DNA from 2 places in the Virgibacillus sp. Bac330 genome. Region 1 is predicted to be linked to the other one. Evidence: riboswitches for the same ligand, from Rfam matches in the RefSeq annotation. Region 1 holds a riboswitch; the other holds the start of a gene.
What was found. A riboswitch is a leader RNA that binds a small molecule or an ion and turns the genes downstream of it on or off. The one in region 1 is predicted to bind thiamine pyrophosphate.

Region 2: linked by a shared signal. The riboswitch ahead of D9780_RS00055 (lipoate--protein ligase family protein) and the one ahead of thiW (energy coupling factor transporter S component ThiW) in region 1 are both predicted to bind thiamine pyrophosphate.

What each region holds. Positions count from the first base shown of each region.
Region 1 is NZ_CP033048.1:215,972-220,538, forward strand. It holds gene thiE (thiamine phosphate synthase) at 1-425, opposite strand, end outside; gene thiM (hydroxyethylthiazole kinase) at 523-1,296, opposite strand; gene thiD (bifunctional hydroxymethylpyrimidine kinase/phosphomethylpyrimidine kinase) at 1,293-2,099, opposite strand; gene thiW (energy coupling factor transporter S component ThiW) at 2,239-2,733, opposite strand; TPP riboswitch at 2,972-3,078, opposite strand; gene D9780_RS00955 (ABC transporter ATP-binding protein) at 3,722-4,567, shown strand, end outside.
Region 2 is NZ_CP033048.1:9,861-14,427, forward strand. It holds gene D9780_RS00045 (N-acetylmannosamine-6-phosphate 2-epimerase) at 1-375, shown strand, start outside; gene D9780_RS00050 (MurR/RpiR family transcriptional regulator) at 387-1,193, opposite strand; TPP riboswitch at 1,676-1,783, shown strand; gene D9780_RS00055 (lipoate--protein ligase family protein) at 2,138-2,956, shown strand; gene lipA (lipoyl synthase) at 2,949-3,893, shown strand.

The sequences.
Region 1 (4,567 bases):
TCTGTTATAAAGCCTGTACCTACTGCCATCTTTGCATCTTCTTTTGTCGAAGTCGGGAAAATGGGGCCGACGCCAAGATAGTCAACGTAATCCAGCGGGCTGGCATGCAGTTCTTCTAGGTTAGAAACAGAAAGTCCAATCCATTTATTTGGAAACTGTTGGCGCAATTCTTTTGCGTCTTTATCATCTTGACCGACATGTATGCCATCAGTCTCTAAAACTTCTGTTAACTCTACATCATCATTGATAAAAAACGGAATGTTATGTTGACAACAGATAGCGCGCAATTCTTTTCCTAATTGTATTTTTTGGTTGCCAGATAAAGCATCAGATCCTTTTTCGCGATATTGAAAAGCTGTAATACCTGCCTGAATCGCTTCTCTTAAAACTTGCTTCGGGTCTCGATCACAATTTTGGCTTCCCATGATGAAATATTTACGTAAAGCTGTTTGTAAATGCAAGCCTCTAGCCTCCTTATTTACTTAACGTTTAGCTTTTGCGAAAGGAAAGTTTTTCTACATATTATTTGGTGTTAAGTTGATCTATTTCATTGGACAATGCGTCAATAAAGGCCGGAAGAAAGCTGCCAGAACCTTGAACATGCTCTTGTTTAGCAGCATACTCGGCTGCTAATCCATAAAATTGTACGGCTGCAAATGCTTGTTCTTCTACTTTCGCATCTGTAGTTAGACAAGCAGCTATAATAGAGCCTAGCAAACAACCAGCACCTGTAATTTTTTCCAAATAGACATGCCCGCTTCTGTTTTCTATTACTGTTTCATTGTTACTACAAATATAGTCCGTCTCTCCTGTTACTACAGCAGTCGTATGATACATGTTGGCTACTTTTTTAGCAATCTCTTTGCCATCACCATCTCCGACAGATTCTACCCCCTTTACTTCCCATGGCATATCAACTAGCTTAGCCATTTCGCCTGCATTTCCTTTAATAACAGTAAATTGTACTTCTTGTAATAATTGTTTAACGACATCTTTACGAAATGATGTGGCGCCAATGCCAACAGGGTCTAGTACTACTGGGATGTCTTTTTTGTTGGCGGCTTTACCAGCAAGCTTCATTGCTGGTAGCTCTGTCAATGTTGATGTACCAATATTTATAAGCACACCATTAGAAATGGACGCCATTTCTTCTGCTTCTTCTGTTGCTTTTGCCATAATCGGTGAAGCCCCAAAAGCTAGTAAACCATTAGCAGTAAAATTCATCACGACTTCATTTGTCAAATTGTGAATTAACGGATTGGCCTCCCTAACTTGCTCTATAATTGATGTATTCATTGTTTCACCCTTTCTTCACGAATTCCCCAATGGTTGGTAGGGCCGTTCCCAGCGCCTAATGGGAAAGAATGCTTAATAGCTGCTGTAACAAATTGTTTAGCCTCTTTTACCGCTTCATATAACGGCAGGCCTTTAGCTAAATGAGCGGTAATGGCTGCCGAGTACGTACAACCAGTGCCATGCGTACTTGTTGTGTCAAAGCGTTTGGAGTGAAAGGTATGCATCTTATGTCCATCATATAAATAGTCAATGGCATCTCCATGCATATGTCCACCTTTTACTAGGGCAGCCCGAGCACCATGTTTATCCACCATTTCTTTGGCTGCTTCTTGTAAATCGTTAACATCATGGATTTTGTTGCCAGTAATAAATTCTGCTTCTGGAATATTTGGCGTAACAACAGTTGCTAAAGGTAGAAGCTGTTCTTTTAAATAATCTCTTGCTTCTTCGGCAATTAAAGGATCGCCGCTAGTAGCAACCATAACAGGGTCCATGACGTAGTATGCGTCTGTACTAGTAAGTTGTTTTTGGATGACGCGCATCATCGATTCATTGGCAATCATGCCTGTTTTTAGACTGTGTACAGGCATGTCAGAAAAAACAGATTGCAATTGCTCATCTATCATATCAATAGGGATATGGTGGACATTTTGTACACCAGTTGTATTTTGTGCAACAATCGATGTGATGACGGACATACCATAAACAGTTAACTCTTGAAATGTTTTCAGATCTGCCTGAATACCTGCACCTCCACTTGGGTCAGTTCCTGCAATCGTTAATGCACATGGAATTGGTTTCAAATTATTCGCTTCCTTTCTTTATATAATTGCCAGTATATTTCGTGAACCATGATGGCTCATTTTCGAGCGAACTACTATCTAGAATGATTCCCAAACATATAAATAGTTATCATATAGTCTTGGACTTAAAGCCAGTTTATTACTGCCTTTGTATACGAATCAGCTTATCTGTATTCACGCGTGAAACAATAAACCACCCTAAAAAAGCTCCAGAAATGCTACTTGCTAAAAATGACGGGACAAAGAATAGAGCTCCGGCACTACTGTCCATGAATAAGCGAGCAATGGGTACGGCAAGCAAGGATCCTACAATTCCAGTCCCTATACTTTCTCCAATGACAGCCCATCGTTTCTTCTCAAATCTACGATACAGTAAACCTGCAAACCATGCTCCTACCATGGCTCCTGGAAATGCTAATAAAGTTCCAAGTCCTAGCATATTTCGTAACAGACCAATCATAAAAGCTATTATTACAGCAGGTCCAGGTCCTAACGTAATAGCTGCCATCACATTAACAGCATGTTGCACGGGGTACGCTTTGGCAAATCCAGCAGGGAACCAAAGAAATTGTGCTGCTAGTGTGCCAATAGCAACAAAGACAGCCATTAATGTTAATGTGTATGTTTTTTTCATAGCATCACCTTGCTTTTGTCTATTTTACTAAGAGGAAAGTAGTGAAGAACAGCATTTTTAATAGAAGTTGCTGTAAGGTTTCTTTCATTCTAAACGAGAAGTCGTTGTCGACGAATAGAATAGAACAAAAGGAACAAGCATAACGCCATGTTACTCATCCTATAAACCTTATCTTTTCCTAACATGCAAAAAAAGTCAGACCCCAGACAGAACCTGACTTAGAAGAAGAAATATAGAAAGAGAATCTCTACTACTTCCCTCCGCTGGTCTTAACCAGATCAGGTCAATAAGAGTCAGAAGCTATTGCTTCTTCTCAGCCCATGATAGGCTCCCCTAGTAGTTCTTATAAAATATTCTACTAAAATATTAAACGCTAACACATCAAGCTTAACAAAATGGTAGATGTTTGTCATGGAAAAAGCTAGTACCTTTCCGCATCTTTATTACCTTGAATTGTACTTGCGTGGTTTAGAGATAGTTGTAAAGGGAAAATAATTGCCTGTTTTGAATAATGGCCTGCAAATCCACTTTCTATAAAATTACGGTCCATCTTTTATAGATGAAGTTAAAACATATTCAAAACTTTTAAAAGAAAGGTTAATAATTTCATGTGGACATGAATATGATAAGCATTACAAGATGGTTCTAAAATCCTAGTTTTTCATCGGTATATTAGAAACGCTTTCATGAAGAGGTGGTGATCTACTCCATGAGATTATAGAAGGATAAATCAGAAAGTGAAAGGAGGGGGAACAAATCTATTACAAAATAAGTAAATGCAAGATATTCCTTACAGGTGATAATGAACCGGGGAAAAAACTGTTTCAATAGACTGAATTTTTAGTTTGTTAACAAGATACCTATTTGCGAGTTTAAAATGTAAAGGCATGACAACATCCACCGCAAATATATGGCAAGAAACTATCTATTTCTAAAGTTGAGGTGCTTTAGAGTGGTGGAAATTTGTAAGAAACGAGGTGAAATCAGAATGTCCAAAGAAGTCATACTGGAACTAAAAGATGTCCATACGCATTTTTTTACGGAAAAAGGGGAGGTTCCCGCTGTGAATGGGGTTCGTTTATCTGTATGTAAAGGAGAGGTCGTTGGTATTGTTGGAGAATCGGGCTGTGGAAAAAGCGTCACATCCTTATCCATCATGCAATTAATACCTAGCCCGCCTGGCAAAATTGTAAGTGGTGACATTTATTTTAAAGGGGAAAATATCGTATCAGCTTCTCCTAAAAGAATGAAACAGATACGGGGAAATGAAATTGCTATGATTTTTCAGGAACCAATGACATCTTTAGATCCTTTATTTACCATTGGTAATCAAATGATAGAAGCGATTCGACTACACGAAAAAACAAGCAAAAAAGAAGCGCGTAACAAAGCGATTACATTATTAGAACTTGTTGGAATTCCTAGGGCAAATGCTATTGTCGCTAGTTATCCGCATCAATTATCAGGTGGAATGCGACAGCGGGTCATGATTGCAATGGCGATGGCTTGCGAACCAGATTTGTTAATAGCGGATGAACCAACAACAGCACTTGATGTAACGATACAGGCACAAATACTCGATTTAATGCGACAGTTAAATCAAGAAAAGCAGACAGCTATTCTGTTCATCACACATGATTTAGGTGTCGTTGCAGAGATTTGTGATCGCGTCGCAGTGATGTATGCTGGGCAAATCATCGAAGAAGGGACGACGAGAGAAATATTAAAATATCCTAACCACCCCTATACAAAAGGATTAATTCGTTCATTACCAAATGTGAAGAAAACAGAACAACAATTATATTCTATTCCAGGTACGGTTCCTAAGCCACAG
Region 2 (4,567 bases), 210 kb from region 1:
AACTTAGAAGAAATGATACGCTTTATCAAGGAGCAATCTGATGATACCGAGCTAATGGCGGATATATCTACAGTAGAGGAGGCAAAACGAGCGGAATCGCTAGGTTTTGATTGTGTATCGACGACCTTAGTAGGATACACACAAGAAACGGCAGACCAACATATCGCAGCCAACGATTTTCAATTATTGCGTGAGATGCAATCAGTAATATCCATTCCAGTTATTGCTGAAGGAAAAGTTAGTACACCAGAAACAGCTCTAGCAGCTCTTAGGAATGGCGCTTTTTTTGTTGTAGTTGGTAGTGCCATTACTAGACCGCAATTAATTACGGAAACCTTTGTAGATGAAATTCAAAAATATAGTAGTAACCATTAAGTTGGTTACTGCTATATTTTTTTGTATTCTTCTAATTTAGCTAGGGTCTGATTATAAGTAGCATGTGCCTGTTCATCTGTTAAAAGCATCATACTAAGAATGTCTAAACAAATTAGAATAGATAATTGACTGTTCATAAAACCTTTTGCTTGATAGTGCTGAATACTTGTAGTGTATAGAATCGCATCAGATTGATGTGCTAAATTTGTTTCGGAAAAATTTGTAATAGAGACAATTTTTGCTCCTTTTGATTTGGCGATGTGCACACTATCGATCACTTCTTTCGTTTGACCAGAAGAAGATATCGCAATAACGACATCACTTTTGGTAAGAATCGAGGCATTAATAACCATTGCGTGCGAGTCTGTATGTGTATCTACACTATACCCCATTCGAGTTAATCTTATTTTTAGTTCCTCAGCAGATAAGCCTGAACTGCCAATACCGTAAATATGAATTCGATTTGCCTCCTGTATCCAGTTGGAGACACGTTCATAATCATTCATGGTTGCTATCGAATGTGTGGATTTAATGACAGAATGATAAACTTGAGCCGCTATGTCTATTACTTCATCCGACTCCACTGTCTGTTCGACCGCATCTCGTAATAATATTTTAAATTCTACAAAGTTACTTACGCCTACTTTTTTACAAAAACGCGTAATCGTAGCTACGGAAACATCGATACGACTTGCTAAATCTTTAATATGTATATTTAACATATGTTGACTATTATTAATGACATAATCAGCTACTTTTTTTTCCGTTTTACTTAAGGTTTGATATTTTAACAGAACTTCATCGAGAATCGAGTTCATTTTTGTAGCCTCCATATTAGATCATTTTTTAAAACCATTTACCCCGTAAGATTTCCAATCCAAGATTGGAAGAAGTGAGCTGAACAAGTCTAAGTGGGAACAGCTAAATCTCTTTTCGTAAGAGACCTTTAGGTCATACCCTTGGGCTACTAAACAATTGGCGGGGGTGAAACAAAACTCTCCCCCAACGAATTGAAGATTTATTAGATGTAGGTAACGAGTTAAATTTAACTCTGTATAGAGTGATTTTTAACGTGCTTATAAACCATGATTTTCTTTCCTAATAATATTATATAAGAGCATGGATTTAAATGCGAATGCAGTATTTATGAGTAGAGTTGTTTAAGCGCTAGGATCATTTAATATATACGGACGTATTTAATAAATTCACACTTTACATTTTTTTGTATTATTGCTAACCTTAACTTAGCTAAAATAAAGTTTTTTTAAAAGCATTGCAACAAGCAAATTTTTTCTTAAACTGTTAACACTAGGGGAGCTAGTTGATGAGCTGAGAGGAACGGTGCACGTTCTGACCCTTTGTACCCGAACAGGATAATGCCTGCGTGGGAAAGTGTGGTCATACCTGACTGCATTTCACGTAAGCGGAATGCGGTTTTTTATTTTTGTATATAACGTGCTGTAAGATTTCAATCTCCATTTAGGATAGGTAAGTAGCAAGTCTAAATATTAAATAAGAGCAAGTTGCGTCTAAGTCCCTTTTGTGTAACAGATTTTTGATACATATCCTGGCATGATAGGTAAACTTAAATTTTAGCATGTAACATATAAAAATAGGTAGCTTTCGCCATAAGACTTGGCGTTATGATGATTTTCTAATAAAATGAATGATAGGTAAAATATTACATTAAATAGTAGTCCATTTGACAATTATGGTATAACCTTCCACATACAAAATTTGACTTTACTGGAGGCGGTTGTAAATGAAAGAGCAATGGGGATTTTTAGAAAATGTACCTCATGATGCTGCGATCAATATGGCATTAGATGAGGCACTATTGCATTGGCATAAAGAAGGGAAAATACCTCCAACATTACGCTTTTATCAATGGAGGAAACCAACGCTTTCTGTTGGGCACTTCCAAAAGATAGCAGGAAAAATTGATTTAGATGGCATAAAGAAACATCAATGCCAATTGGTTCGCAGAATGACTGGAGGAAGTGCTGTGCTTCATGACGATGAATTGACATACAGCATTGTTATTTCAGAGTCACATCCAGCAATTGCTTCCTCTATTCGTCAAGCCTATTATGATTTATCAAAAGGGATTTTGGAAGGGTATAAAAACTTGGGCATTGAAGCGGGGTATGCGGAATTAGCTTCAAAAGAAAGAAGCAATATTTGTTTTGAACGCCCAGCATTTTATGAAATGGTTGCAGATGGTAAAAAACTGTCAGGGAATGCGCAAACGAGAAAAAAAGGCGTACTTCTTCAGCATGGCTCTATTCCTATTTCCATGGATATAGACATGTTGTTTGATATGTTTGTTTTTCCAAGTGAAAAATTAAAAGCGCGAAAGAAACAAGCTTTTTGGAATAAAGCGACAACGATAAATCGAATCTTGCAAAAAGATGTATCCTATGATACTGTAAAAGCCGCATTTAAAAAAGGTTTTTCAGATGGGCTAGGTATTGAACTTACCAAATTTTCATTAACAAAAAGTCAGTGGAATGAAGTGTATCAGTTAGCTGAAAAAGAGTACGCCAATTTACCATTAGAAGGAGTGGTTTCACATGTCTAAAAACAGTACAACTTTAAGAAAGCCCGAATGGTTAAAAACGAAAATTAATACGAACCAATCTTATCGTGGTTTGAAAAAGCTTATGCGTGAAAATCGCTTAAATACCGTTTGTGAAGAAGCTCGTTGCCCGAATATTCATGAATGTTGGAGCGAGAGAAAGACAGCAACTTTCATGATTTTAGGAGACACGTGTACGAGGGGATGTCGTTTTTGTGCTGTTAAAACAGGGCTACCGAATGAATTGGATTGGGGAGAGCCAGAGCGTGTAGCAGATTCCGTTGAAATCATGGGGTTAAAGCATGTTGTAGTTACAGCTGTTGCTCGAGATGATTTAAATGATGGTGGGGCAGCTGTTTTTGCAGAAACGGTGCGAGCAATTAGACGGAAAAATCCTGGTTGTACGATTGAAATTCTTCCTTCTGATATGAAAGGCGACTATGAAAGTTTACATACGCTTATGGATAGTGAACCAGATATTTTTAACCATAATATTGAAACGGTGCGAAGGTTAACAAAACGAGTACGTGCGCGAGCGATGTACGATCGGTCACTCCAGCTTTTACAGCGAGTAAAGGAAATTCGACCAAACACGCCAACAAAATCAAGTATCATGGTTGGTTTAGGTGAAGAAAAAGAAGAAATCATTCAAGCGATGGATGATTTACTCGCGCATCAAGTAGATATTATGACAATTGGTCAATATTTACAGCCGACAAAGAAGCATTTAGCAGTTGAACGTTATTATCATCCAGATGAATTTGAAGAATTAAAGCAAATTGCTTTGGAAAAAGGGTTTAAACATTGTGAAGCAGGCCCTTTAGTGCGTTCTTCCTATCATGCCGATGAACAAGTAAGCAAGACCTCTGCACAACGAAGAATTGATTATATGAAAGGGTATGAAAATCAAGAAAACAAGCAAGTTGATTTTCAATTTTAATATTAACAAAGGTTATCTAATTGTAAAATATTAAACTTTATCGTACAGGGATCCAATTTTTTGCCAAGTTATGTTTCTATTAAGAGCCACTTTTATCAAGTCCTTCTGTTTATTAAGGAGGACTTTTTTATTCTTATATCTATTGTCGTGCACAAGAACGTAAAATTGGATCCTAACAGGTTTTTGTAAAAGAACATGCTATCTTATAAAATGAATGTTAATGAGTGGAAGCTACTCTCTACCTACTTATTGTAATTATCCCAAGGGAAGGGCTTAAATCTCCTCTCCCAATAGCTTTACAGCATCCCCAAAGGATAACTGCCTCCTTTTAAGTCAACACTAAACAGAGTGGCTTTTCGTTGATAGATGAGAAAGTATAAAATTTGATGCTATGGCGTAACCAAATAACCGAAGAACCCTCGTCCAGCTCCAGCGCCTAGCAACTAGGCGACTTCACTCCATTGCCTTAAGCTAAGTCAACATCGGTTTGTTCTAAATAGGAAGGCCGACTAAAGACGGGCTTAGGCCCAAAGTCGGCATATTCCTGTTGCAGGAGCATGATTCCTAAAACTTTCGTTGATTCGTTTCAGTCGCTACGTTGTTAACCGGGCGCCCCGAGCCTTTGTTGTAAATTTTCATACAAAGAGTTATTGTGAAATATAATACAAAATATT